Regions from separate parts of the Pseudoalteromonas sp. SWN166 genome, predicted to be linked through region 1. Evidence: predicted binding sites of a transcription regulator. Region 1 holds the regulator's gene; each other region holds the start of a gene.
The links. Region 1 encodes sigma-54, which starts transcription at its own class of promoters, with help from an activator protein. Its sites were predicted from a motif close to GTTGGCACGNNNNTNGNNT; they were not measured.

Region 1 (5,346 bases):
ATAAAGGCCGTGAAGTTGTCAAAAACGTCGGTCTTGAAGTAAAAGCTGGCAGTATTGTTGGCTTACTTGGCCCTAACGGCGCAGGTAAAACCACCACGTTTTATATGATTGTGGGACTTGTACCTAGCGACAAAGGTAAAATTTCTATCGATGATAACGATATTACTCTTTTACCTATGCATAGTCGTGCTAGATTAGGCATTGGCTACTTACCACAAGAGTCTTCAATTTTTAGAAAACTGACTGTTTATCAAAACTTAATGGCAATTTTAGAAACACGCAAAGAGTTAAATAAGCAAGCCCGAGAAGACACGCTCGATAAATTATTAGATGAATTTAGCATACAACACATTCGTGATAGCCAAGGTATGGCATTATCGGGTGGCGAACGTCGCCGCGTGGAAATAGCACGTGCGCTGGCAGCCGATCCTAAATTTATATTATTGGATGAACCATTTGCAGGTGTTGACCCGATTTCGGTATTAGATATAAAGAAAATAATAGAACATCTCAAAAATCGTGGGATTGGTGTATTGATTACCGATCATAACGTAAGAGAAACCCTTGATGTTTGTGAAAAAGCCTACATTGTTTCTCATGGGGAGCTGATTGCATCAGGTACTCCAGAACACGTATTAAATGATAAAACAGTACGCGATGTTTACTTAGGCGAGCAATTTAGGCTGTAACATTTACGCCATGTCTTTAAGCATCTGCTAGTATTAATTATAACAACATAAAAGGATTGTTAGAGATACATGAGGCAATCACTACAGCTGCGCATGGGCCAGCAACTTACAATGACTCCACAGCTGCAACAAGCTATTCGTTTGTTGCAACTCAGTACATTGGATCTCCAGCAAGAAATACAAGAAGCTCTCGACAGCAACCCGCTATTAGAGGTTGAAGAACCAGACTATTCCGAAGACGCTGCAGGTAAAAACGAGCAAAAAGCAGATACAGATGACATAACTGTTAGCGCATCTGCCGATGATGCTCCAAGCGAATACGAACAAGATAGTGGTGAAGCACTTGCAAAAGACACGCTAAGTGACGACATGGCTATGGATGTTAGTTGGGATGAGTACATGAGTGCCGCCCCTGCAGCATCATCAGGTCCAATGCCTGAAGACGAATCAATATACCAAGGCGCCTCTACTGAAACGCTTCATGAGTATTTAATGTGGCAATTACAACTAACGCCATTTAGCCCTACCGATGAAGCCATTGCTATTGCTATTGTAGAAGCCGTCGATGATTCAGGCATTTTAACACTAAGCTGCGAAGAAATTTTAGAAAGCTTTAATCAAGAAAACGAAGAAGATAACGAAGTTGAACTTGATGAAATTGAAGCAGTATTAAAGCGCATCCAACTGTTTGATCCTGTCGGTATTGCTGCACGTAGTTTACAAGAGTGTTTATGTATTCAACTTAACCAGTTTGATAAAGAAACACCTTACATTAATGAAACGAAAATGATTTTAACCGAGCATATTGATTTATTAGCAGCTCGTGACTATCGTACATTAATGAAGAAGACTAAGCTCAAAGAAGAAGAGCTTAAAGAAGTAATGACATTAATACATACTCTTAGCCCTAAGCCTGCAGATACTATTGTAAGAGAAGAGTCTGAGTATGTTATTCCTGATGTGTCAGTTAAAAAAATTAAAGGCCGCTGGGTTGTTGAGTTAAACCCAGATAGCATGCCTAAAATTCGTGTTAATAGCCAATACGCTGCAATGTCTCGCACTGTAAAATCCAGTGGTGACAGCCAGTTTATTCGCTCACATTTACAAGAAGCTAAATGGTTTATTAAAAGCTTAGAAAGTAGAAACGACACACTATTAAAAGTAACTAATTGCATTGTTAAGCAGCAACAAGGCTTTTTTGAACACGGCCCTGAAGCCATGAAACCAATGGTCTTAAATGATGTTGCTGAAATGGTAGAAATGCACGAATCAACAATTTCGCGCGTAACAACTCAAAAATATATGCACACACCCCGTGGTATATTTGAGCTTAAATACTTTTTCTCAAGCCATGTAAGCACCGAAAATGGAGGTGAATGCTCATCTACAGCAATACGTGCGCTTATCCGAAAATTAATCGCAGCAGAAAACTCAGCAAAACCATTGAGTGATAGCAAAATAGCGGATATATTGGCTGAGCAAGGAATTAAAGTAGCGAGACGTACAATCGCAAAATACCGCGAGTCTCTGGCTATTCCACCGTCAAATCAACGTAAAAGCTTGATTTAAGACGCTAAACAAAGAGGGTAATGCTTATGCAACTAAACTTAACTGGTCGTCACGTAGAATTAACCGATTCATTAAGAGACTATATTAATACTAAATTTGCGAAGCTAGAAAGACACTCTGATCATATTAATAATGTTCATGTCATTCTTGATGTAGAAAAACTAAATCAAAAAGCAGAAGCGACAATACACGTAAGTGGCGCCGAACTCTTTGCCTCTACAGAACATCAAGATATGTATGCCGCCATTGACTCGTTGATCGACAAGCTAGATCGCCAAGTAATTAAACACAAAGAGAAGCTTGCTCGACACTAATATGATGAAATTAAGCTCACTTATATGCCAGGACTGCAGCAAAGCTGCGGTCCTTTTTAATAGCAAAAAAAGGATTTTAGAGTTCATTAGCGAACTTGCTCACGCTAAACTTCCATACCTACCGCAACAAGACATTCTAACTGCTTTAATGAGTAGAGAGAAATTGGGTAGTACAGGTATAGGGCGTGGCATTGCGATTCCTCACGGAAGAATGAGCGGTGCAGAAGAGCCTTTGGCTTTAGTGCTCGTTAGCGAAACGCCAATAAATTTTGATGCTATAGATAACCGCCCTGTTGATATTTTCGTCGCACTCATCGTACCAGATGGAGATAACCAGCAGCACTTAAAGACTCTAGCTACCATTGCTGATAGACTCAATAACAAAGATTTTTGTAAGCAGTTACGTAGTGCAAAATCAGATGCTGAACTTTACCAAGTTATTGTTGATCAATCGTAGTTTTATTAAAGGGTGATAAATGGAGTTAATTATCATAAGTGGCCGTTCTGGTTCTGGGAAATCGGTTGCTTTACGCGTTGTAGAAGATTTAGGTTATTATTGCGTAGATAATATTCCAGTAAACCTACTGCCTTCATTAGTGCGCAGTGTATCTGATAGCTACGATAGAATTGCTGTCAGCATTGATGTTCGAAACATTCCTAAAGAGCAGGAAGAATTTAACGATATTCTTGAATACCTACCTGATTTTGCAAAACCTACATTATTTTATTTAGACAGCGACGATCAAACATTGATCAAACGCTTTTCTGAAACACGCAGATTACACCCATTATCAATAGATTCACTGCCTCTGGATTTAGCCATCAAAAAAGAAAAAGAATTACTTGATGTATTAATCACCCGCGCCGACTTTATGATAGACACGACTGACTTAAGCGTTCATCAACTCGCTGAATCTATTCGTGAAAAGATTTTAGGTAAAAAAGATAAGCAACTTATTGTCACGTTTGAATCGTTTGGTTTTAAACACGGTATCCCAAAAGAAGCAGACTATGTATTTGATGCACGCTTTTTACCAAACCCTCATTGGGAGCCTGAATTAAAGCCTTTAAATGGGTTAGATCAACCTGTTAAAGATTATTTGGCTAGTCATAGTATTGTGCAAAAGTTCACATGGCAAATTCAAACATTTGTACAAACGTGGTTGCCGCACTTAGAGAGAAATAACCGCAGTTATTTGACCATTGCCATTGGGTGTACGGGCGGTCAACATCGCTCTGTATATTTAGCGCAAACTATTGGTGAAAGTTTTGCAATGACACACCCCAATGTAAAAATTCGCCATCGCGAACAAGAAAAATAATATAGCTGAATAATCACCTGTTCAGCTTAGGTAGAGTAACTTATGCATTGTGAAGACACTTTTTTAATAAAAAACAAATTAGGATTACACGCCAGAGCAGCCACCGTACTTGCCCAATTGGCAGTGCAGTTTGATGCTACAATTACATTATTTCAAGATGACAAAGAAGCCGCAGGCGATAGCGTACTTGCACTCATGTTACTTGAAAGTAGCCAAGGCAAAGAAGTTAAAGTTGTATGTAAAGGCCCTGATTCTGAGCAAGCTTTACATGCTGTTGGAGAATTGATAGCACAACGCTTTAATGAACAAGAGTAATCTGTTTTATAAAAACAACACTCGCATTACTAATGCCTCAACTAAAACAGATATATAAAATAAATATGGTTAGTGACGCCAGTTAACTCACCTCCCCTCATAAAGTAATATAAAAATTTATAAAGGACGCCAATGCCTGAAGCTTTTGAACAAGATTACCCACTACAACAACTAAAGCAGGTGACTAAGTCACTTAATAGTGGTCAATTTGTTCAAGTTAGGCGCATGCTCGCAAAAACAGCTCCTTGTGATACCGCACTACTATTAGAGTCATCACCGCATAAAATTCGCCGACTACTTTGGCAGTTGGTTGATCCCGATGTACAAGGTGATGTTCTTGAAGAACTATCAGAAGATGTACGTTTAGGCATTATTGCCCAAATGGAACCTAAGCACATTGCAGCCGCAACCGAAGATATGGGCCATGATGACTTAGGTGAAGTATTACGTAGCCTGCCTGACACCGTTTACAAAGACGTTGTTAGCGCGATGGACATTCAAGACCGTGAACGTGCAACACAAGCACTTTCGTATCAAGAGCGTTCTGCTGGCGCGCTCATGAACACCGATACGGTGACCATTCGCCCTGACGTTACGCTTGATGTTGTACTTCGATATATTAGGCTACGTGGCGAGTTACCAGAAGGTACCGATGACTTATATGTTGTTGATAAGCATAACTGCTTTATAGGCGCTTTATCACTCAGTACATTATTAACTAATCCACCAGAAAAGATTGTTCGCGATTTAATGGATGAAGATTGTGAGTCTATCCCAATCTCAATGGATGAAAGTGAAGTAGCTCAATTATTTGAGCGTCATAATTGGATATCGGCCCCCGTCGTTGATGATAACGATCAGCTCCTTGGTCGTGTCACTATCGATGACATCGTTGACGTAATTCGAGAAGATGCTGAGCATAGTTTATTAGGCTTAGCCGGTCTTGATGATGAAGAAGATACTTTTGCTCCCGTACTAAAAAGCTCTAAAAAACGCTCAGTTTGGTTAGGTGTTAACTTGCTGACTGCACTTGCAGCTGCTTTTGTAGCTAGCTTTTTTGAAGGTACTTTAGATGTGCTCCCTATTTTGGCTGTACTTAACGGTATTGTCCCTTCTATGGGTGGTGTTGCTGGTAGC
Region 2 (5,346 bases), on a different contig from region 1:
CTGTGTAGAGTTAATGACTATTATTAATTCTGAGGGTAAGGCGCAGGGGTATAAAGTAATTTCCTCATATCCTAAAGGGTTATTTGATGAAGCCGCAGCGAGATCTTTAAGTGCATGGGCTTGGCTACCTACTGCCGTAAATGTAGCTAAACAACCTGTTCTTACGCATATCAGAATTGATTTCATGATTGATTCAATACCTGTAGGTAAAAAATATCTAAAAAATTGTCCGGCTGGTGAAACATTTTTAGTAACAGGGGAAATAAAAAAAATCTCCTACTGATGAAACATTTCAAGTAACGAGAAAAATTACAAGGTTTGAAAAAAAGTACTTATTTACCTCACTCTAAAGTTACTTTAAGTGTGTGTAACGTTTTAGATCGAACCTTTATAAAATCTGATGAGTATGAGTATGAGTATGAGTATGAGTATGAGTTTAATACGAATATTACAAATAACTAAATAAGCATCAAGAATAAGGAAATACTATGAAAGCTCTCTATTTATTACTCCCGTTGAGCATATTGCTAACAGCATGTAGCTCAACATCTGATAAACAAGCAAACGAAGAGATGCCGAGTTTTATTGATTTATCAAGTCCCGAACTTCGAAGTAAAACTGGTGAGTATTGGAATATTGCTAAAAGGGTCGAACCACGATACCCGTTGGAAGCCGCAAAAAAAAGCATTTCAGGTTGTGTTGAGTTAGCAATGGTAATTAATTCACAAGGTGAAGCCCAAGGGTATAAGGTTATCTCGTCTTACCCTGAGGGCGTGTTTGATAATAATGCGGCAGCTGCTGTGGGTTTATGGCGCTGGAAAGCGACAGCTGAAAATACGAGTAAGCAACCTATTTTAACTTATCTTAAAATGGATTTTATGTTAAGCCCAAAACCTACCGATGCAAAATATTTGGCGCATTGTTCTAAAAATAAAGCCTGAACGTAATTAATATAAATATAATAAGCTAGGTGTTTTGCCTAGCTTTAGTATTATTTGCTAGCGTATAAGCTGTATTCACTTAGCGTTAGCTTACCGTCTTTGTCTTGATCGTAGCTTGAAAACCGAGACCAAAGAGCGGGATCTACTGCTGTTTCTGCGCGTGTTAAAAAACCATCCTGGTTTCTATCAAGTTTTTCAAATTGCTCTGCAACATTGTTGCTTGCAGCAAAGCCTAATGTGCTAAAAATACTAAACGCAAAAAGCGTTATATAGCTTGTTTTTTTCATGAAAAATACTCAGTAGAGGTTATTAGTAAGGTAATTTTTAAATTCGATTAACGAAATTTGGTTATCTTGATTTTTATCCCATTTTACAAATGTGTTTAAAAGTTGTGGTTGGGGATCAAGTTCGTCATGTGTCAGATAGCCACTTTTGTCATTATCAAGGTGATCAAAGCGTTGCTTTACATCAAGTGCAGCGGCATCAAAACTTAATAGCATTAAAATGCTTATAACTAGAGAAAGTATCTTCATGGCGTTCCTTCCAAAAGATGTATTAAAATTTTGTGGCTGAAATAAGAGGAAAAAGCACTTGCCGTAATTTAACTCCCAACATTAAATCCTTTTACACACTCCCTCAGGGATTATGGCAAATGCTTTTAATTCCAGTCTACCTATAACAAGCTTAAGTAAAGCTTAATCAGTAATTACTCATTAGGGTCTGTTGATCTTTGCGGATTAAAATTTGTTCAAACTAGGGGCTATTTAATCGCGGCGCGAGATTTGTAACCTAGTGGGCTAAGTAAAAACCGAGCAACAAAGAGTAAGTAGCCCCTAGGAAGAACCCTTTGGGCAGCGCCTGTTTGGCATTAATGCTACGTTATCGCCCATTTATGGGGAATAACCACACTGCATAGGCTCTGCCTTGCCTAAATACCAAACAGACTGCTGCAAATTTAACCTTGAAAGATCAACAGGCCCTAAGGTTTAAAGCCTTCAAATTCTTTTTTTGAGATTTTTTCATCACCGTCTTCATCTAAGTCGGCAAACTGTCTCATTACTTCCTTGTCTTCCTTTGCTTCTACAATTGATATTTGCCCGTCCATGTCTTTATCTAAGTGGGCAAAACGCACGTTTGTTGGCGATGCAATTACGGTGGCACTAATTGCTAAAAACATTAATGAAAAAGCGGCTATAAGTTGTTTCATAATCACGTTCCTTATTAAATGAGTTTATTGAATAAATTTTTTGAATTCATCTAGCGACAATTGCCCATCTTGATTGGTATCAATTTGAGAAAAATTCTCGTGTAAAACAGCATCTTCACCTGCTTCGGCTTCACTTAATGTGCCGTTACTGTCTTTATCAAGCTCGTTAAAAGTCGCGTGAACGTCCATTGCGTGTGCATTAGCGCCTAAAAAGCCTAAAGCCAGTAATGATGAAATTACTAAAATGCGTTTGTTCATAATTATTTCCTTATTGATTAAAGTTATTACTCCTATTACAAAAATCGCGCCAATAATAATTGTTGTTATTTTTCAAGTGGTTATTGTTTTCACTTCAAGGGCGTGAGAAATTTTTACGGGGTTTATTGTAATTTTTGTGTGCCTTTTGCAACATTATTTGGTGATGTTGATGAGAGGTATTTAAAATCAGTAACTTACGTTGTCTCTGTTTGGCGACACGCTATTTTGTTAGTGTTAGTTGTTAATCGTATTAAATATAATTGCTGGTTCAGCTAGTGTATAAGGTAAGCACTTAATAATAGAGCGCTTAACTTAAAAGGACGAAACGCAATGCCAGCAACCATAGCTAAAAAATACCAAGCAATGCTTAACTGGCGGCCTAATTTAATTGGGCAATTTGCAATGAGTATGCTGCTTTCGTTACTCCCCCTTTCTATAGTGGTAATTGTGTTTTTAAATGCCCTTAATAAGCAGTTAGCGGTTACTCAAAGTATTGTAAGTAACAACTACCAAGTTACGAAATCGTTTAATACTTTAAAGCAAGAACTCAACAGCCTTGAGCGTGCCACTAGGCAAAACTGGGTGTTAAAAAGTGAATCACTCGATAAACTAATTATTGATAAATGGCAGTCATCCCTGCAAAGTATCGATGAGCTTAAATTTGTAAACACGAATAAAGATTATACTCACCAATGGCAGCGCTTATATACCACTTTACAAACCGCGCATGCGGAGCTTGTTGAGCAAAAACAACAACAAGCTGAGTTGTTTGTGCCAGTGAGCGATTTAATTGCTGAACTTACTTTATGGCTACGTGATAAAAACGAAGCGCAAATTACCAATAACCAAAATGAGCTGACAAGCTTACAAGCCTCATTTATAAACTGGCTGGTGGCACTTATTCCACTTACTTTAATTGTAGGTGGTGGTTTTTTATGGCGCATAAGTGGGCGACTAAAAGGGTTAACTACGGTTATTGATAAGCTAGGGCAGGGGCATTGGCAGCAAAAAATATCAGTTAAGGGGTCAGCTGAGCTAGTTGAGTTAGGAGAAAAACTTCATTGGGTGCAAGAGCAACTACATATGCTTGAGCAGCAAAAAGATACTTTTTTACGCCATGTAACACACGAGCTTAAAACGCCGCTTGCTTCAATGGTCGAAGGCACTGATTTACTAACTGATGAAATAGTAGGCCCAATTACAGGTGAGCAAAAAGCAGTGCTTGAGCTCATTAGCCAATCTATGGTGCGCCTTCGTACAATGATTGACAGCTTACTGAGTTATAATGCGATTCGTACCAGTAAAGACAGCCTAAGCGAAGTTGAATTTAGCCTTCTTATTAATAAAATTAATAGTCATTTTGAGCATCGTTTAAGTGCGCGTGAGCAGGCTCTAAAATGGCAAAATAACTTACCGAATAAACCACTTGCTTTACCTAGTGAGCTTATTGAGATGATTTTAATTCAGCTTATTTCAAATGGCTTAAAATTTTCAGAAGATAAGCAAATCGTTACTATTAATTTAGCACTTGAGCAAAATCAACTTTGCATTGCTGTACTTGATAAAGGGTGCGGTATTAAAGAGCAAGAAAAAACCCAAATTTTCAGCGCGTTTTATCAAGGTAAACACAGTAAAAATGTTACGCTGCAAGGCAGTGGGCTGGGCTTAACTATTGTAAAAGAATCTGTTGAACAGTTAAGAGGAACACTTACTGTTGAGCATAACGAGCCACATGGTTGCCGGTTTTCAATTAAAATTCCCATAACAAAAAATCTAGGAGTTAATTAACATGCGCTTGCGTTTAATCGCTATTTTAAGTGTGCTCAGTAGCAGCATGGTTATATCAGGTTGTGAAATTAATAATGGGCAAGAAGAGCGTGTGTCAATTACACCTGCACCTGTGGTCGATACTAAAATAAAAAACGACAAAAACAGTAAACCTAGTCCAAAACCCAGACCAAAAATTGAACCTAGTTATCCTCCAGCAGATCAAGTTATTGCATGGCACGCTAATCAGTGTGGTGGATTTAAATTAGTGCCTAAAAAAGATATTTTTACAGGCGAGAACGACCTTAAACGCTTTTTTAAATTTATGTGTTTAAATATAAATGATGATCCAAATACAGTAATGACCAAGTTACTAAAACTCGATTTAGCTTACTTTTGGCCAGACGACATTAAGCAATATTTATGGCTTCAAAAACAGCAAGTGACGATGCAAATAAACGCTAAAAAAGAGCAGCAAGCACTTAACAATAAAATGCAAGAAACCCTCTCATCGTTAGCAACTATTGAGCAACAGCTTTTACTACGAGAAGAAACTAAGGAGCAGTAACTATGGCAGCAACTAAAGTGCAAGGTGCAAAAGTATTACTCGTTGACGACGACGCTAGCTTATTAAAACTGCTCGCTATTCGCATTGAATCAAAAGGGTACGAAGTAACGACCTGTGAAAGTGGCTTAATTGCACTACAAATACTTAAAAGCCAAGTGTTTGACGCTGTAATAACCGACTTGCGTATGGATGAAATGGATGGCATGGCACTGCATCGCCAGTTGCAAAGCCGTTACCCTGCGTTGCCTGTCATTATGATGACAGCGCACGGCTCTATTCCTGATGCGGTAGAAGCGACCAAACAAGGCATTTTTGCATTTATAACTAAACCCGTAGATAAAGATGAGTTATTCGACAGCCTTGCTAAAGCGATAGAAATTCACGGTGTTAACGCTGATGAAGCCGCGCCAAAAAGCAATATAGTTACGCGTAGTGGCACAATGCTTCACTTGCTCGAGCAAGTAAAACTACTTGGGCCAACACAAGTTAATGTACTCATTTCGGGGGCTAGTGGTACAGGTAAAGAGCTACTTGCACAGGCTATTCATCAACATAGCCACGTAAGCGACGGACCTTTTGTTGCAATTAACTGTGGGGCTGTACCA
Region 3 (5,346 bases), on a different contig from region 1:
CTAATTTACTTAAAGATATGTTTGATAAAATGGATAAGGCGTTTACTAAAGAGCAGTTTTAGTAAATTGAGTTATGTAAAACGATAAGGTGACAGTGTGCTCACCTTTTTCTTCGAGTGCTGCCCAGTGCTCGGGTCTAAATTTCCACGCGAATGGCGTCATCATTATTAAGTTTTTAATATCAGCAAAGCCAAGCATTACTTGCTCTGTTAGAAGAATCTGTTCTGATTTTTGAAATCCATTTGGAGTCGTAATTTCAGTATGTTCGTTTACTTCTGAATATATATACGATTTCAATTCTTTTAAATGACAAGGGCCAGGGCTTGCAACCACTAATGTTGCGTTTTGATTTGCAAGACGTTCAAGTTCTTCTTCAAACAAAGGTGCAAATACACTTACAAGTACATCAGCAAATTGGTTTTTAAAGGGCGCTTGGCTGATTGATGCCACACTAAATTGGCAATTAGGGTAGCGCTTTGCAGCATACTTAACTGCAGATTTTGAAATATCAACACCGTATACAATAGCGTTTGTTTTACTCGCTATTGCTTGGGTATAAAACCCTTCACCGCATCCTAAGTCAATAACAGTGTTTGCACTTATATTACTCACTATATCACTAAGGCTTTGCTGTAAAAAACGATAATAACCACGCTCTAAAAATGCGCGTCTTGCTTGTACCATTTCAAGTGAGTCACCCGGTTGTTTTGAGTTTTTTTGCTGCACAGGCAGTAAATTAACGTAGCCTTCTTTGGCAAAATCAAAGCTGTGGTTGTTAGCACAGCGAAGCGTTGAATCAGCTTTTAAAAGTGCTAGGTTACACAGCGGGCATTGATATTCAAGACTCATGAGTCTAGGTAGTCCTTATCGTAAAAAGTTTTTACCCAATGAGGGCGATAAATGATCATAATTGTTATAGCCATGCCATTGAGCATAGCTTCAGGAAACCAAATAATAGCACTTAAGTAAACGTAGTTATCTGCAAGTTCTTGCCAATTATATTGCCCTATAGCCAAATAAAATAAAGCACCTATGCCTATTTTTATACAGGCTATAAATCCTGCGGTTATAAACGCGCAAACAAATATATAAACAAAAAAATGACGAGGCAAATATTGGTAACTAATTATAAAGCCAAGGTAGCTTAATAAAATAGGAATAAACGCACCAATAAGCAGTTGAACAGGTAATAGCTCAACTTCAATTTGGCCAAATACAGCGAGTAAGGCTGTGGCAAGTAGGCTACTTAAAATCGTTAATCGCCAGCCTAAAATTAATGTAGCGGCAGTAACACCTAGTATGTGTAAATCAAGGCCCGTTAAAATGCCTGCCTTTATTCGCCAAAGCACTGCAAACACTAACGCACACGCAAGCACACCCGTTTGTTGAGCTGATGTGCTATAAAGCGATTTATATGTTTTTTTATCAAAGCTTAAAATAGCAATGATAATTACAAGGGACCAAAGTAGTCCCTGTATTGTTATGCTGAGCATCGTAATTACTTAAATGTTGACCATATTGGGGCATGATCTGACGGTTTTTCAATACCGCGAAGTTCATAATCAATACCAGTATCTATACAGCGTGCAGCAAGTTCATTAGTTGCAAGAACAACGTCAATACGAAGTCCACGGTTATCTACAAACCCTTTTGAGCGGTAGTCAAACCACGAGTATTGGTCGTCTGTTTCAGGGTTTTGCTCTCTAAAGGTGTCTTTAAAGCCCCAATTAAGTAATGTTGCAAGCCATTCACGCTCTACCGGTTGGAAAGAACATTTACCTGTTTTTAACCAACGTTTTGCATTTACGTCGCCAATACCAATATCTAAGTCAGTAGGTGATATGTTTATATCGCCCATAACTATTACGTCCTGATCGGGTGTGTGGTTGGTTTCAAGGTGGGTCATTAAATCTTTGTAAAATTGACGTTTATAAGGGAATTTAGTTTCGTGATTAATATTATCACCTTGTGGAAAATAGCCGTTCATTACTGTTAAATCTCGACCGTTATCTTGCTCAACAGTGACGCTTATCATGCGTTTTTGAGATTCATCTGTATCGGTGGCAAAGCCTTTTAATACCGATTTAGGCTCCTTTTTGCATAACATAGCTACGCCATAATGTGCTTTTTGACCATGAAAGTAGACGTGATATCCCATTTTTTGTACATCTTCTAAAGGGAACGCTTCGTCATGAACTTTAATCTCTTGCAAGCCAATAACGTCTGGTTGATGTTTGTCGATAATTGCTTGTAATTGATGAAGACGAGCACGCAGACCATTGATATTGAAAGAAATCACTTTCATAAAATTTACCTTAAAATTGGTTCTATTTAATGGCTCAAATTGTATCAGTAAATACGCGTACATAACATGACTGAATTGAGATAATAGCTGCACAAATGTTGATCAATTGGTGGCTAAAGTTTAAACATTGTAAATGCATTATTAATTTATTAAATAAATAAAAAATTCAATTGAACTCATTTTTATTGAATATATAATGCGCGAAATTCACTTGTTTAGCTCGTTCAAATAGGATCTCTCATGAAAACACAACTACTTTTAGCTACTGCCTTATTAGTATCTGCAACTGCGTCTGCACAAAGCAATACTTACTTCAGTCAAGATAACAAAATTGAATCTAAGTTATGTGTACTAAGCGCAAATGAAGGCTTTAGTGCTGCTCGTAAAGAAGCTGCCCAGCACGGTGTTTACTTGTCTCGTTTTTCTAAAAGCATTTTATGTAATGGCGAAGATATTCGCGATATAGCTAAAAAAACGACGCGAAGCACAGCATCTGCTGAAAAAATAGAAGTGTTTGCTAAAGACGCTCAACAAGAAACTCAATTATGTATGACGGCTTTAAAACAAGGCTTAGCACCGGTTCGTCAAAAAATTGGTAACCTAAACTCATTAAAATGTAATGGTCAAAACGTTACTGAGTTTGTTAAACGCTATCAAAACGCAGCAATCTAATTATTAGCTTAACTATATAACTAAAATTGAGATATCTGGTTTTTACCGGATATTTTTTTGCAAAAATTACAAGGGTGTTTGCAAAGCTTGCAAGCTTAACTTATTGAAAGTGTTTAATAAATATACCGATCGAGATTAAGTTATTGATTATTATAAGTTAACTATTATTGGCATTGGATTTGTATTAGTTAAAGTGACATTTAATTAATTACGAAGGATACGTCTTATGAAAAAGTTAACATTAGCAGCCACTATTTTAGCATCATTAAGCTTAGCGGCTTGTTCATCTAATCAAGGTCTTGAAAGAATAGACAGTGACTTTGCAAGTTTAGATAATGATAGCGATGGCTACATCTCAAAAGTTGAAGCTGATGACGATAGCATTTGGGGCCATTTTTCAAATATTGATACCAATATGGATAACGAAATTAGCCGCAAAGAATTTAACACTTATATGAAGCTTAATAATGGCAAAGTAGCCACTGATTCTGAAGTAAGTGAGTCGGCATTTAAAGCTGAAATTGCTAAATTCGATAAAATTGAAAGCAGCTTTGCAAGTCTAGATAACGACAGCAATGGCTATATCTCGGTAGTTGAAGGTAACGATGATGATATTTCAAATCATTTTGGTTACATGGATAAAAACCAAGATAAGCGCATCAGTAAAAGCGAGTTTATGGGTTACATTAAAAAATACGGTAACGCAGTAGCTGAAGATGATGCATTAGAAGCTTTTAAAAGTAACTAATAGTTACCATTTTAGTAAGTAAGATTAAAGCCAGTGCTAGGCACTGGCTTTTTTGTGTTTTAAATTTAGTTATTTGATAGATATATTTTCCTAGTTTGGTGTTGTTCTGTCATAATAGATGGCTGTGTATTTTTATTTGTTAAGAGTGTGTATGGCGGGTCGGCGAATTAGTGATGAACAACTAGTTGAGATCATTGAAGCAGCTATTTTTGTTGCAGATAAGCCTGTTAGTAAACGCCACCTTAAAGACATCGTATTAATAGATTTAGCTATTTCTATGGCACGAATAAATGACGCAATAGATACAATACAAGAGCATTTTCAAACTCGTGGTATTCGCTTAGTTGAAGTTGGTAGTGGGTATCGGTTTCAGGCATGCAGTAGTTTAAGCCCTTGGTTAAATAACTTGTGGCAAGAACGCGCACCAAAATACTCGCGTGCTTTACTGGAAACATTATCACTTATTGCATACAGGCAGCCCATTACACGCGGCGAAATTGAGCAAGTAAGGGGTGTTACTACGGGTTCGAATATTATTAAAACCTTACTCGAAAGAGAGTGGGTTAAAGTGGTAGGGCATAAAGAGGTTCCGGGAAAGCCGGCTTTATATGCAACTACTAAGCAATTTTTAGATTATTTTTCGTTAACTGGACTTGAAAATTTACCTGCGTTGCCAACAGAGCAGCAAAGTAAAATTAACCAGTTATTGAGCGATCCTTCTGTGAGAGAACCATCCGAATGAGTATTATACAAGGTGAAAAGTTACAAAAAGTCTTAGCCCGTGCAGGCGTAGGCTCACGCCGTGAAATGGAAAAATACATTGACGCAAACCGCGTTAGTGTAAACGGTAAAGTGGCAAAGTTAGGTGACCGTGTTGAAGAAACCGATTTGATTCGTGTTGACGGACACAGTGTAAAAATCGAAGAAAAAGCAGACCGAATCTGTCGTGTGATTATGTATAACAAACCAGAAGGTGAGTTAAGCACACGTAAAGATCCTGAAGGGCGTCGTACTGTATTTGACCGACTTCCTCGTATTGATGGCGATCGCTGGATTGCGGTTGGTCGACTAGACGTTAATACATCGGGTTTAATGCTTTTTACAAACGATGGTGAACTGGCAAACCGTTTAATGCACCCAAGCTATGAAGTAGAGCGTGAATACTCTGCACGTGTATTTGGTGAAGTAACCAACGAGACGGTTAAAAACTTACTACGTGGTGTTGAGCTTGAAGATGGTCCAGCCAAATTCACGACTGTAACCCCTATGGGTGGCGAAGGCGTTAACCGTTGGTTTAACGTAACGTTAAATGAAGGGCGTAACCGTGAAGTTCGTCGTTTATGGCAGTCTCAAGATGCGGAAGTATCTCGTCTTATTCGTATTCGTTACGGTAAACTAGAGCTTGATAAGCGCGTGCCACAAGGTGGTTGGATGGAGTATGATTTAGAAACAGTAAACTACTTGCGTAAAACCGTTAAATTAGGCCGCGAAACACAAACTAAGCTTTCTGTTATGCCTGAAAAACGCAAAGATAAACGCGCTAAAATCAACCAAATTCGTAAAGCAGTTAAAAAACACAATCAGCGTGTTAAGCCGACTAAACGTAAATAATCAATTAGTT
Region 4 (5,346 bases), on a different contig from region 1:
TACTAAACCATTCAACCCGCGTGAATTAACTATTAGAGCTCGCAACCTAATTACTCGTACTGCTTTAGGCGGTGAAGAGTCTGCACTAGAAACAAATGGTGTTATTACATTTAATGGTTGGGAACTTGATGAAAACAGCCGTTGTCTTACTTCTCCAAATGGCGACGCTAAACGCTTACCAAAAGGTGAGTACAGAGCACTTCGTTTAATGCTTGATTCTCCAGGTCGTATTTTCAGCCGTGAGCAATTAATTAAGCATATGACGGGCCGTGAGCTTCGTGCTAATGACCGTACTGTTGACGTTACTATTCGTCGCATTCGTAAGCATTTTGAAAGTGATAACTCAACGTCTGAGTTAATCAGCACCATCCATGGTGAAGGTTACCGCTTTATCGGTAAAATTGACGCTTAATTAGAGTAAATTAGCTTTACTCTAATTGTTGTAAAAATAAATGAAGGGCTTTTTGTCCTTCATTTATTTTATCTGCTAGAACATCTAACCACTGCTTTAACACTTCATCAGATTCATCAATCGCACCATGTTCCATTATTTTGGCATGAAGCTGCACATCATTTAGGCCGACTGATCCAGCCGCACCTTTAAGCTTATGCGCTACTGATTCATATTCTTCTCTATCACCGGCAGTTAATGAAGTAAGTAACTCTTGCTGATACTGCGGACTTAGCTTTTCGAATAGCTGGCTACTGCGTCTAAACACAACTAAGCCCATCGAATTTACAAAGTCTTCTATTGTTTCAATATCTAATAAGTGTGCATCAATTCCTTCAAGCGCTTCTTCACTCACTTTTAGCTGTGGCTCTGTGCATTCACTTTGTTTAATACCAAATAAGTCAGCCAGCATTTTATCAAGCTTCACGGTATTAATTGGCTTAGCCAGTGCGCCTTGTATTGATATACCTTCAAGCTCTTTTTCAGCACTGCGCACATTGGCTGTTAAAGCAACTATTGGAAGTTTATCAAAGTGGCTGTCTGAGCGTATTTGTTTAGCAACTACGTCACCGTTAATGTCTGGCAATTGCATATCGAGCAATACTAAATCTAAGTCATCTTCGGTTTCGACAAACGAGAGTGCATCCTCACCCGTTTCAGCCCATAACACTTCATGGCCGCGTTGCTCTAATAAGTTTGTAGCAATCTCGGCATTAAGCGGCACATCTTCCACTAGTAGAATATACAAACCACGGCCAACATAACTTTGCTCTGTTGGTGCAACACATAAACTAAGTGGTATTTGCACTGTAAAGCAGCTGCCTTCGCCTTCAGTACTATTTACTGTAATTATCCCTTTCATTGCACTTACAAGTGCCTTAGTTACAGCTAAACCAATACCCGAGCCTATGGCATTAGTACCTTTTAAATCCGGCGCTTTGTAATACATATCAAATATATGCGCAAGCTGCTCTGGTGGAATACCTTGACCGGTATCCGACACTTTAATAACTAACCATGGACCCTCTACACGATTTTCTCGGCTACATTCGAGTGTTACTTTGCCTTGCTGAGTAAACTTAACGGCATTGTTAATTAAGTTCCAAACAACTTGGCGTAAACGAGTCGGATCGAGCTGTGCATAAATATCAAGCATGCCATTGCGCTTAATATCAAACTCAAGTTCTTTTTGCTCTGCTATTAGGCCTGCAAAGTTAACAACATCGTTTATAAAGTCTGACACATTAATAGAGTTGGTCGCTATATCGAGCTGATCTCTGTCTATTTTATCTAAATCAATAATATCGTTAAAAATATTACCGAGTGTTTCAGCGCTCGAAAAAATAGTATTACCCCAACTACGCTGCTGTTTGTTTAAATCGGTATCAAGCAGCATTCGTGTTAAACCAACAATACCATTAAGCGGAGTACGCAGCTCATGGCTCAGCGTGGCAATAAACTTACCTTTATCTTTGTAGGCAGTTTCAAGTGCTTGAGCCGCTTCTTTACGGCTAGTAATATCACGACCAAAACCCAGTAAACCAATGTAGTCACCGTCATCATTTATAAAAGGTAATTTACGAAGCTCAAACCAACGTGTTTCACCGTCCACTTCATAGCCTACATCTATAGTCAGCGCTTTATGGCTTTGCTCTACTTCTTTATCGGTTGCTAAAACTTCAGCTAAAAAATGACTCGGAAATATTTGCTCAACCGTTTTGCCAATGAGTTCGCTGCTTGATTTCCCCATTACTTCTTCAAACATTTTATTACAACCGGCAAATACACCGTTGTTATCGCGGTAATAAAATAAATCAGGAGATGAATCAACTATTGAGCGTTGCAACATACTTTGTTGAGCAAGTTCTTGTTGTGTTTTTTTACGCTCAGCAATTTCTCGTCGTAGTTCTTCAATAGCGCGGTGCTTGGCATGAAACGCCATTTTACGTTCATCGATTTCAATATTTAAACGACTAATATTATCTTTTAAGGTTTGATTTAAAAGCTTTTCTTGTTTGGTTGCGCTATCTAAATAAGCATACGAGGCATCTAATTGGCGAATTGAATTAAGCAATACACTTATAATTAAAGGGGAAACCACAGCAGTAAAAAACACCACAGCCAAAATATCAACAAGGTTTAATTCACCAATCGCAACATAATAAAACATGCTCGATAAAATAAGAGATACCGTTAAAAATAAGGTGTAACAAATAGCTGCGGTTTTAAATTCACCAAATCGCGTTATTGAGCTGGAAAGTACCCGAGCCCAAGGGCTCAAAGAATAATCGGTCATACGTAATTTTATCTCTTAGCTGTGTGCTTAAATATAAAGAAGGCAATGCGCATGTATAAACATACCATTTCCCCAGATTTTAGCATTTTTCTTCTTCCTATATTCATGTTGTGCGATAAAAACAGAATTTTTCATGTTTGATTTTGCTTCTCTCCTCAACTCATCATTTCAGCAATAAATTATTTAGTGTAAAATGCCCCGCTTTATTATCTCCAAAATATGAGTAGCGCACATGCAAACCAATATGCCAGATATAGCAGACACTGCACCCGCTTTACAAACAGGTAAATTAGACTGGGTGGGCATGGGCGAAATAGAACTGCCATTTATTTTTGAGTCACGAGACTTATCACCAGTTACAGTTAATGCTAAAGCGCGTGCATTTGTAAATTTGCATAAAGAAGATGCGAAAGGCATTCATATGTCGCGCTTATTTTTGGCACTTGATCTGCTTTCAACCGAGCAGCAAGTCAATCCGCAAACAATAGCGCAAGCACTCGATACTTTTATAACGAGCCACGAAGGGCTGAGCGATAAAGCACAAATTGAATTTAAATTTGAATTACCGCTACGCCGTAAATCATTATTAAGTGGCAAAGCAGGTTGGAAAAGCTACCCTGTTTTACTAACTAGCACAATTGAAAATAACGTTATTAGTTATGAGCTAACGGTAGATGTTACCTATTCTTCAACGTGCCCTTGCTCTGCAGCACTTGCGCGCCAGCTTATACAAAATGCGTTTAACGAAAAGTTTAACCAAGAAACCTTAAGCCAAAAAGATGTGCACGAATGGCTAGGCACTACACAAGGCATTGTAGCGACACCTCACTCGCAGCGCTCTATTGCCAACGTAAAAGTAAAACTTGATAGCAATATTCAAGAATTTGACGTTGTGACGCTAATTAATACCCTTGAAGCTGAGCTAAAAACACCAGTACAAGCGGCAGTTAAGCGTGAAGATGAGCAAGAATTTGCCCGTTTGAATGGTCAAAACCTGATGTTTTGTGAAGATGCTGCACGTAAAATTAAAGCATTGTTAGAAGCAGACGCTTACAGCGATTATTGGCTGCAAATAAACCATTATGAATCACTCCATGCTCATGACGCTGTAGCTATTGCGGTAAAGGGTATTAAAGGAGGCTACAAAGCTTAATCGCTGTGTAGCTATTACTTGTAAAATCAGTCGGTAATTATTTTATAACCCATACTTTTTAGGCACGTAAATTGCTTTGTTTAAGCAGTGTCAATTTGTTGTTATGGAGTTACCGTATGGAATTCGCTTTATTATTAATCCTAGTGTTAGTTGTCGGGGCCTCTGTTGTTGCGTCAAAATTTAATGACGATGGCGGAAATCCGTATCCTTTTACCCGCAAGCAAACTGTTTTTACGCAGGTTGAAGGCGCTTTTTTAAATCTTCTAGAACGTGCTGTTGGCGATCAATATAAAGTTGTTAGTCGCGTTAAGTTAATTGACGTGATTGATTGTAAACAAGGCCTATCGGTTAAGTCCAAGCGAGCTGCTTTAGCTAAAGCTAAAAATAAACAACTCGACTTTGTATTAATCGACAAAGAAAAAATGACTATTGTTGCCGCTGTTGACCTAGTTAACAATGCCAACAAAGACGGCCATAAAGCTCAACGCGACTGGTTTGTAAACGGTGCATTAGAGTCTGCTGGTATTCCACATATTCGTATGAAAGTTAAATCGGGCTACCGTCCTTCAGAAGTACGCGACGCAATTATGTTTAAAATAGGTAAGCCTGCTACAACACAAACGCAGCGCCCTGTTCGTAATAGATCTCAAAAACCTGCGGTACTTTCACCGTCACAAGCTAAAGCGCAAACCACCGCCTTAGCTGAAATTTAAAAACTGAATTAAATACTCTCCTAAAAGTATTTAAAGCGAGCTCATAAACAAGCTCGCTTTTTTGTTTTTTATTGCTAACTTCACGTATAATCAAATGATTCAAACTCAGGAATTAAACATTATGAATGTTGGTATTATTGGCGCAATGGAGCCAGAAGTTAAAATTTTACGTGAAGCTATGCAAAATCCACAAATTTTAACTAAAGCAGGTTTTACTTTTTATACTGGCGAATTAGCTGGTAACACAGTGACACTTGTTCAATCTGGTATTGGTAAAGTAGCATCAACGATTGCAACTACCTTGCTTATTGATAACTTTAAACCTGATTGCGTAATTAACACTGGTTCTGCCGGTGGATTCGATCCATCACTAAGTGTTGGCGACGTAGTAATTTCGTCAGAAGTACGTCATCACGATGTAGATGTTACTGCTTTTGGCTACGAAATTGGCCAAGTACCACAAATGCCAGCAGGCTTTGCAGCTCACCCTAAATTAGTTGAAGCAGCACAACAAACAATCGAACAAATCAGTGATGTTAAAACACTTGTTGGTTTAATTTGTACTGGCGACACATTCATGTGTGACCCTGTACGTATTGATAAAGCACGTAGCGATTTTCCTACAATGCTTGCCGTTGAAATGGAAGGTGCTTCAATAGCGCAAACGTGTTTTACGCTTAACACACCATTTGTTGTAATTCGCTCAATGTCTGATATTGCAGGTAAAGAATCA

Region 2: the regulator sigma-54 is predicted to act here: its motif matches at 2,442-2,460, upstream of I6F49_RS09010 (EF-hand domain-containing protein).
Region 3: the regulator sigma-54 is predicted to act here: its motif matches at 3,144-3,162, upstream of I6F49_RS07380 (EF-hand domain-containing protein).
Region 4: the regulator sigma-54 is predicted to act here: its motif matches at 3,959-3,977, upstream of I6F49_RS16650 (DUF2726 domain-containing protein).

What each region holds. Positions count from the first base shown of each region.
Region 1 is NZ_JADYXB010000008.1:121,054-126,399, forward strand. Features, by position in the region: gene lptB (LPS export ABC transporter ATP-binding protein) at 1-689, shown strand, start outside; gene I6F49_RS07155 (RNA polymerase factor sigma-54) at 759-2,258, shown strand; gene hpf (ribosome hibernation promoting factor) at 2,285-2,572, shown strand; gene ptsN (PTS IIA-like nitrogen regulatory protein PtsN) at 2,577-3,029, shown strand; gene rapZ (RNase adapter RapZ) at 3,049-3,894, shown strand; gene I6F49_RS07175 (HPr family phosphocarrier protein) at 3,937-4,209, shown strand; gene mgtE (magnesium transporter) at 4,342-5,346, shown strand, end outside.
Region 2 is NZ_JADYXB010000011.1:83,899-89,244, reverse strand. Features, by position in the region: gene I6F49_RS09035 (energy transducer TonB) at 1-283, shown strand, start outside; gene I6F49_RS09030 (energy transducer TonB) at 489-941, shown strand; gene I6F49_RS09025 (EF-hand domain-containing protein) at 992-1,228, opposite strand; gene I6F49_RS09020 (EF-hand domain-containing protein) at 1,238-1,474, opposite strand; gene I6F49_RS09015 (hypothetical protein) at 1,921-2,148, opposite strand; gene I6F49_RS09010 (EF-hand domain-containing protein) at 2,173-2,406, opposite strand; gene I6F49_RS09005 (sensor histidine kinase) at 2,737-4,194, shown strand; gene I6F49_RS09000 (hypothetical protein) at 4,196-4,741, shown strand; gene I6F49_RS08995 (sigma 54-interacting transcriptional regulator) at 4,744-5,346, shown strand, end outside.
Region 3 is NZ_JADYXB010000009.1:288-5,633, reverse strand. Features, by position in the region: gene yfbV (terminus macrodomain insulation protein YfbV) at 1-62, shown strand, start outside; gene I6F49_RS07400 (putative RNA methyltransferase) at 46-849, opposite strand; gene I6F49_RS07395 (energy-coupling factor ABC transporter permease) at 846-1,493, opposite strand; gene xthA (exodeoxyribonuclease III) at 1,499-2,305, opposite strand; gene I6F49_RS07385 (exonuclease III) at 2,546-2,977, shown strand; gene I6F49_RS07380 (EF-hand domain-containing protein) at 3,204-3,725, shown strand; gene scpB (SMC-Scp complex subunit ScpB) at 3,877-4,467, shown strand; gene rluB (23S rRNA pseudouridine(2605) synthase RluB) at 4,464-5,336, shown strand.
Region 4 is NZ_JADYXB010000036.1:10,445-15,790, forward strand. Features, by position in the region: gene arcA (two-component system response regulator ArcA) at 1-412, shown strand, start outside; gene arcB (aerobic respiration two-component sensor histidine kinase ArcB) at 429-2,747, opposite strand; gene folE2 (GTP cyclohydrolase FolE2) at 2,980-3,900, shown strand; gene I6F49_RS16650 (DUF2726 domain-containing protein) at 4,017-4,613, shown strand; gene mtnN (5'-methylthioadenosine/S-adenosylhomocysteine nucleosidase) at 4,735-5,346, shown strand, end outside.